DNA from 3 places in the Kribbella ginsengisoli genome. Region 3 is predicted to be linked to each of the others. Evidence: riboswitches for the same ligand, from Rfam matches in the RefSeq annotation. Region 3 holds a riboswitch; each other region holds the start of a gene.
What was found. A riboswitch is a leader RNA that binds a small molecule or an ion and turns the genes downstream of it on or off. The one in region 3 is predicted to bind cobalamin.
Positions count from the first base shown of each region.

Region 1 (2,195 bases), on a different contig from region 3:
CTGCGCAAGATCAGTGGGCCGCCGGCGACGCTGGCGAAGTACGTAGTACTGGCCCAGGACGCGGCCCAACAGACCGGGGGGCTGCCGGAGCCTGCGCCGTACATCACCCGGCCGGAGTGCGAGCGCGGCACGTCAGCCGCCACGAAGGTGATGGGGATCGAAGCCTCGGTCCGCCGCGACGGCGAGACCGACGCCGGCGACATCGTCTGCGCCTGGCTCACCAAGACCCGCGTCCTCTACTCCACCGTCCGCCGGGTCAAGGACGCCGCAGCCATCACCGCTCCGATCAGCAAGGCCGCGACCTCCTTCCCGATGCCCCTCGGCGACGAAGCCTACGTAGACACCGTCACCGGCCGCTCCATCATCCGAGTAGGCACCGACAAGATCGTCGACCTGGTCCCCCTCCCCGCAGGCACCACCGACAAAGACGACATGGCCAGCTTCGTCCTGACCATGTCCGGCCTCTACACCCGCTGACCCCGCCGACCTCTACCCCCGCTGACCCCGCCGACCGTCGCCGCCCACCGTCATCTCGGGGGTTAACCCTTCAGTTGCTGGGTTGCCCCCCGAGAATCCCGCTGGGCAACCCCACATCTCAGGGGTTAACCCCTGAGATGTTTCGGGCTGGGGGCTGGGGGCTGGGGTTGGGGATCCTGCCGACTTGTCGTCCTTCTCGCGCAGGGGTGCCCGCCCTCCGTTGGTGCTTGAACCGGTTCACCATCCTGTTCCCGGGGTGGTTTCTGCGACTGGGTTGCAGGTGGGTTACGGTTGCGGGGTCGTGGTGTTCGGGAAATCGGTGTGATGCCGATGCGGCCCTCGCCACTGTGATCGGGATGTTCCGGGGTTGTTCTGTTGTGGAGACCACTGGCCGAGGTTGGCTGGGAAGGTCAGACCCTGGAGCGCGGTTCCCGTCAGCCAGGAGACCGGCCACGGCGTGTCACACCGTCCACGAGGTGCTGGAGGCGCGCGTGAAAACGCTGGTTGCTGCTGTCGTCGTACTGTCCCTGGCCACCGGATGCGGAGGTGCCGCCACAGCGGGGCCGGCCGCCGGTGCCGTCGCCGTCAAGAACTGCGGGATCGACCTGACCGTCGACGGGCCGCCTGAGCGGGTGTTCGCGGCGTACCAGCCGGCGATCGAGATGGCGCACGCGTTGGGGATCTCGGACCGGCTGGTCGGGACGGCGTACCTGGACGCGGAGGTGCTGCCGCAGTACGCCGCGGCGCAGCAGGACGCGAAGTACTACAAGAACCTGCCGAGTCGTGAGGAACTGCTCAGCCAGAACCCCGACTTCGTGCTCTCCGGCTTCAACGACGTGTTCGGTGGCGGCGGCAGCGACGAGAGCTTCGGCAGCCGCAAGAGCCTGTCGGACCTCGGCGTGCAGACCTGGATCTTCAGCCCGCTCTGCCCGACCGCGGACGGCAAGGGCGACGAGGCGATCGACCCGTCGACCGTCTCGATGGACAACGTGTACGCCGATCTGCGCGATCTCGGCAAGCTGTTCGACGTCTCCGACCGCGCCGAGCAGGTGATCGCCGACCAGCAGAAGCGGATCGCGGCTGTTGAGGCGAAGGTCAAGGGTGCGGACCGGCCGACCGTGGCGATCCTGCGCCCAGGGCTGGAGGGTGGCGGGCTGACGGTGTCGGGTGGGCCGGACTTCGGGTCGGTGCTGATCAAGCAGGCCGGTGGGGTGAACGCCTTCGCCGACCTGACGTCGAAGCGGAACGTGAAGGTCAGCGTCGAGGAGTTCATCAAGCGCGACCCCGACTATGTGCTGATCAGCGGGTGTTGCGACGCGTCGCTGACAGAGGCGCAGGTCCAGCCGGATGTGCAGAAGATCTTGAGCAATCCGGCGTACGCGAATCTGAAGTCGGTGAAGAACAAGCACGTGTATCCGTGGTTGTTCGCGCACCACTCGGCCGGCGTACGCGGCGCCAACTCCACCGAACTGATCGCGAAGCTGATCCACCCCGACCTGGTCAAGTGAAGAACCTGGTCGCGGTCGAGGGCCCGGACGCGGTGAAGGGCTCTGGTCTCCGTGATGGGTTTGGCCGGGTAAGGGGCGGCGGGTTGCGGGCGGGCGGGCTCGCCGTCGCCTGTGTCGTGCTGCTGGGGGCCGTGTTGCTGTCGTTGGTGGCCGGGAATCAGTGGTTCGGTCCGCATGACGTCTTCGTCGCGGCGGCCGACTTCACCGGAT
Region 1 is NZ_BAABAA010000007.1:168,683-170,877, reverse strand. Features, by position in the region: gene ABD768_RS24305 (hypothetical protein) at 1-477, shown strand, start outside; cobalamin riboswitch at 763-946, shown strand; gene ABD768_RS24300 (ABC transporter substrate-binding protein) at 969-1,985, shown strand; gene ABD768_RS24295 (FecCD family ABC transporter permease) at 1,982-2,195, shown strand, end outside.
Region 1: another riboswitch for cobalamin. It lies ahead of ABD768_RS24300 (ABC transporter substrate-binding protein); the one in region 3 lies ahead of ABD768_RS17105 (ribonucleoside-diphosphate reductase subunit alpha).

Region 2 (2,195 bases), on a different contig from region 3:
GCAGCGCTCCTCGTCGGGGGCATAGCTGGCGATGCCCTCGGCGTCGTACGCCTTGAAGGAGAACGGGATGGTGATCAGGCGTCCGTCGAACTCGGGGATCGCGACCTGGGTGGCAGCGTCGAGCGGGCTGATCGCGGCGTCGCTCTCGAGCCACTGCTCGCGGGTCGAGGTGAGGGCGAGGCCTTGGAGGAGCGGGATGTCGAGGGAGGCGAGGGCGCCTGCGTCCCAGGAGTCGTCGCCGCCGGCCGTTGCGTTGGAGGCAACGGTGCCGCCGGCCGCGAGGAGGGTGGTGACGAGGACATCGCATTGCTTGAGGAGGGCGAAGAGGTCGGCGTTGTCCGCGTGGGTGGGGTCCAGGCCGCGCAGCGTTCCGCAGTACAGGGGAAGGGGCTGGGCGCCGGCCTGCTCGATCGCGGTCGCGAGGGCGTCGACGAAGGCTGTGTTGCCGGAGATCTCGTGGGCGCGGTAGTAGACGATGCCGACTACTGGGCGGTGGTCCTTGGTGAAGGTGCGGCCGGCGCGGATGCCGTAGGTCGGGAGGGTTTTGGGCGGGTCGAATGCGTCGCCGGTGAGCAGGATGGTGTCTCTGAGGAAGCCCGCCAGGTTCTGGAGGTTCTCGGAGCCGCCCTCACGGAGGTACGCGAGCGCCTCGGTGACCGCGCCCGCGGGGACGGTCGACATCGACATCAGCTCGGCGTCGGGCGCTGCCTCTCCACTGAGCACGACGGTGGGGATGTTCGAGGAGATGACGGCGTCGAGACCCTCCTCCCAGGCGCGGCGACCGCCCAGCAGGCGGACCACGACGACCTCGACGCCGTCAAGCAGGGTGGCAACGTCATCGAGCTCGACCCGCGCCGGGTTGGCGACCTTCCATCCGGCCTGAGCCTGCGAAGCGGCCAGCAAGTCGGTGTCGGCAGTGGAGAGCAGCAAAAGGTTCGCGGGCACGCGCGACCGGTCCTTCCTCGGGGTGTCCACGCCCCAGGTGGCAGGTACGACAGCAGCAGTTCCTGACTCCCGGGAAACCCCCGGTCACAGTGGCGGGACCGCCCCGGACTCACACCGGGTTCCTGCACAGCCGTCGATGACAGCACGACTCTAGTCGACCACGTCGGCAACTACTCCCCCACGGTCGAGCTCCGCCTGCTCCACCGTCGCTCACACGCCTCGACACTCCCACCCACGCCTGCGCATCGATCGCAGGACGTCGGCGGTGTGGGGACTACTGCCTGCTCTTGTGTGCGGCTTGGACCGGTGGCGCATTAGCTTGCTGGGGTGGATCTCTTCTCGGAGTCTTGGGGTGCGTTGCGGGCGGCGGTTGCTGGGCTGGGTGATGCCGACTTCGGCGAGGCGTCAGGGTGTGCGGGGTGGTTGGTGCGGGATCTGGTTTGTCATCTGGTGATCGATGCGCAGGATGTGTTGATCACGCTGGTGACGCCTAGCGAGGCCGAGGCGACGCATGACTCGGTGAGTTATTGGGCGGTGGCTGAGGCGGCGGCTGCTGGTGAGGATCCGCTGGATGCGTTGATCGTTCGGTTGGCGGCGGCGTACGGGGATCCGGGGTTGCTCAAGTTTCATCTCGATGATGTGGGTGCCGCGGCCGGGCGGGCGGCCGAGTTGGCTGATCCGAGGACGCGGGTCAGCACGCAGGACATGGTGCTGACGGTGAGCGACTACCTCTCGGCGTACGTGCTGGAGTGGACGCTGCACCACCTCGATCTGGTCGCTCACCTACCGCAAGCGCCAGGACCATCGATCGAAGGCCTCGCCGAGAGCCGGGACATGATCGAGCAGATCGCCGGCGCTGGGTTTCCTGCGAGCTGGTCCGACAAGGACGTGCTGTTGATCAGCACCGGGCGCCGTGATCCGTCCGACTTGGAGAAGACGCAACTCGGTGAGCTCACCAAGAAGTTGCCCCTCGTGCTTGGTTAAACCAGTGGCGCGTGGGCCGACAGGGCGGACACTCTGGGGCAATGCGACTGACCTTTCTGCATGACCCGCGTGGTGGTGAGAGCCTTACGTTGATCCGGCGTGCGGACGGGGCGGAGTTCAATCTGTTCTCGTACTCGCGCAAGCACCGCGTGCCGCACGATCTCGCGCATGCGGTCACCGAACGCGAGCTGCGCATGCCCGACGGCATCTTCGGCTGTATCGCAGCCGGTGCGGTCTTCGACAGCATGGAGCAGACGGCCGGCAAG
Region 2 is NZ_BAABAA010000001.1:1,074,187-1,076,381, forward strand. Features, by position in the region: gene cobN (cobaltochelatase subunit CobN) at 1-945, opposite strand, end outside; cobalamin riboswitch at 983-1,110, opposite strand; gene ABD768_RS04755 (maleylpyruvate isomerase N-terminal domain-containing protein) at 1,273-1,929, shown strand; gene ABD768_RS04760 (C2 domain-containing protein) at 1,971-2,195, shown strand, end outside.
Region 2: another riboswitch for cobalamin. It lies ahead of cobN (cobaltochelatase subunit CobN); the one in region 3 lies ahead of ABD768_RS17105 (ribonucleoside-diphosphate reductase subunit alpha).

Region 3 (2,195 bases):
AGATGCCGGACAGGTCGTCGTCGACCGTGGTGAGGAAGCAGCTCGACAGCTGCGGGCGGGTCGTACCGGAGTTGAACAGGGTCGGCGTGCTCGACATGAACCGCATCGAGCTGAGCAGCTCGTAGAACTCGATCGCGCGGTCCTCGCGGTGCTCCTCCTTCAGCGAGATGCCCATCGCTACTCGCAGGAAGAACGCTTGCGGCAGCTCGAACCTTGTTTTGTCGATGTGCAGCAGGTACCGGTCGTACAGGGTCTGCAGGCCGAGGAAGGCGAAGTTGAGGTCGCGCTCGGGCTTGATCGCGGCAGCCAGCTTGGCCAGGTCGAACGTGGCCAGCTCGGGGTCGAGTAGGCCCGCGTCGATACCGGTCTGGATGTACTGAGGGAAGTAGTCGACGTACGCCGTGGCCATGTCGGCCTGGCTCGCCTGCCGCGCTTCACCGTGCACCCGGCCGAGCGTCTCGCGACGGATCTGGTCGAGCAGGAGGCGTGCAGCGGCGTAGCTGTACTCCGGTTCCGTCTCGACGTACCCGCGAGCCGCCATCACCAGGGCGAGCTCGACCTCATGCTGCGCGATGCCGTCGTAGCAGGAGCCGAGCGTCTCGTCGAGGATCAGCTCGGCATCCACGGCGTCGAGGCCCGCCGCTGCCTCGGCGACGATGACGCGGAGCCGGTCGACGTCCAGGGGAGTGGTGCTGCCGTCGGCGGCGCGGACGTTGATCACGGGCCGGGCGGGTGTGTTGTTCGTGCTGTCGCTGGTGCTCAGCTCGGCCGCGTTCTCCGGCGTACGGGCTTTGGCGCGCTCTTCGCGGTACAGGACATAGGCGCGCGCGACCTGGTGCTCGCCGGCCCGCATCAGCGCCAGCTCGACCTGGTCCTGGATGTCCTCGACCTGCACGCTGTGCCGGCCGCGGCCGGTCAGCGCGTCGACCACCTTGGCGGTGAGGTCGGCGATCAGGTCGCGGACGCGGTGGCTGGCGCCGGCCTCGCTGCCCTCGACGGCGAGGAACGCCTTGCTGAGGGCGACCGAGATCTTGGTCGGGTCGAAGGCGGTGCTGTTGCCGTCCCGGCGGACGACGGTGAGCTGGTTCGGGGGTGCGGCCTGGGCCGCCTTGCCCGCAGAAACGATGGTCACAAGCGCTCTCTCCACGCGAGTCTCTTGACGACCGGGACCCCGGGGAAGCGCACGACGAGTTCCCGCACCAGAGCCGCGCAGCCCGCTCTACCCGGCGCCACCCGCGGCGCGGCGCCATCGCACCGACCCACTGTGCTGCGCCGACCGGCCGGTGGTGCACCGAGTTGCTGGGACTTCCTCGCCGGTGCGGTACACCGGCGTTGCACGACCTGTCGCTTGCTCGCCCTGCGACCCGCCCTCGAGGTCTCGGACAGCGCGTGCCGGCGGCACGCGCACCGGTCGCAGGTATTCGGGCTCACGGGACTGCTTCATCCGCTTACCGCTGCGGGGCAGCCCCGGATTTCCACCGGGTTCCCCTGTCGACCAGTGATGTGACCTTAACCCGCTGAACCCCACATCTAGTGTCTCGACGCGCCGCGTGTCGCACATCTTGTGTGAAAAACGCATCTCGGGTGCGATGTCAAGTTTGGCGCAGCGGCTCCGACCCGGTACCGGGAGTCGTCAACGAGGAGCTGGTATGAACGAGTTATTGCAGGAGCAGGTTGTGGACGCGATCGAGGGTCTGGTGGCGTCGGGTGCGGAGAACGGCGTGCAGGCCGCTGTCTATCGCCGGGGCGAGTTGATCGTGGATGCCGTGGCGGGGATGGCCGCTCCCGGTCGGCCGGTTGCGTCGGACACGCTGTTCTATGCCGCGTCGACGGTGAAGGGGGTGACGTCGACCGTCGTCCATGTGCTGGTGGAGGAGGGGGTGTTGTCGTACGACACATTGGTGGCTTCGGTGTGGCCGGAGTTCGGGGCTCATGGCAAGGAGGGGACGACGATCCGGCATGTGCTGACGCACTCGGCCGGCGTACCGGCGGTGCCTGCGGATCTGACGTTGTCGCGGTTCTGCGATTGGGAGGCGATGTGTTCGGTGATCGCTTCGCTGGAGCCTTGGTGGGTGCCGGGGGAGCGGGTGGGGTATCACGCGGTCACCTTCGGCTTCATCCTCGGCGAGGTCGTCCGACGAGCGACCGGCTCACCGATCTCTTCGGCGCTGGCATCTTTGGTTGGCGAGCCGCTG
Region 3 is NZ_BAABAA010000004.1:135,891-138,085, reverse strand. Features, by position in the region: gene ABD768_RS17105 (ribonucleoside-diphosphate reductase subunit alpha) at 1-1,132, opposite strand, end outside; cobalamin riboswitch at 1,396-1,533, opposite strand; gene ABD768_RS17100 (serine hydrolase domain-containing protein) at 1,650-2,195, shown strand, end outside.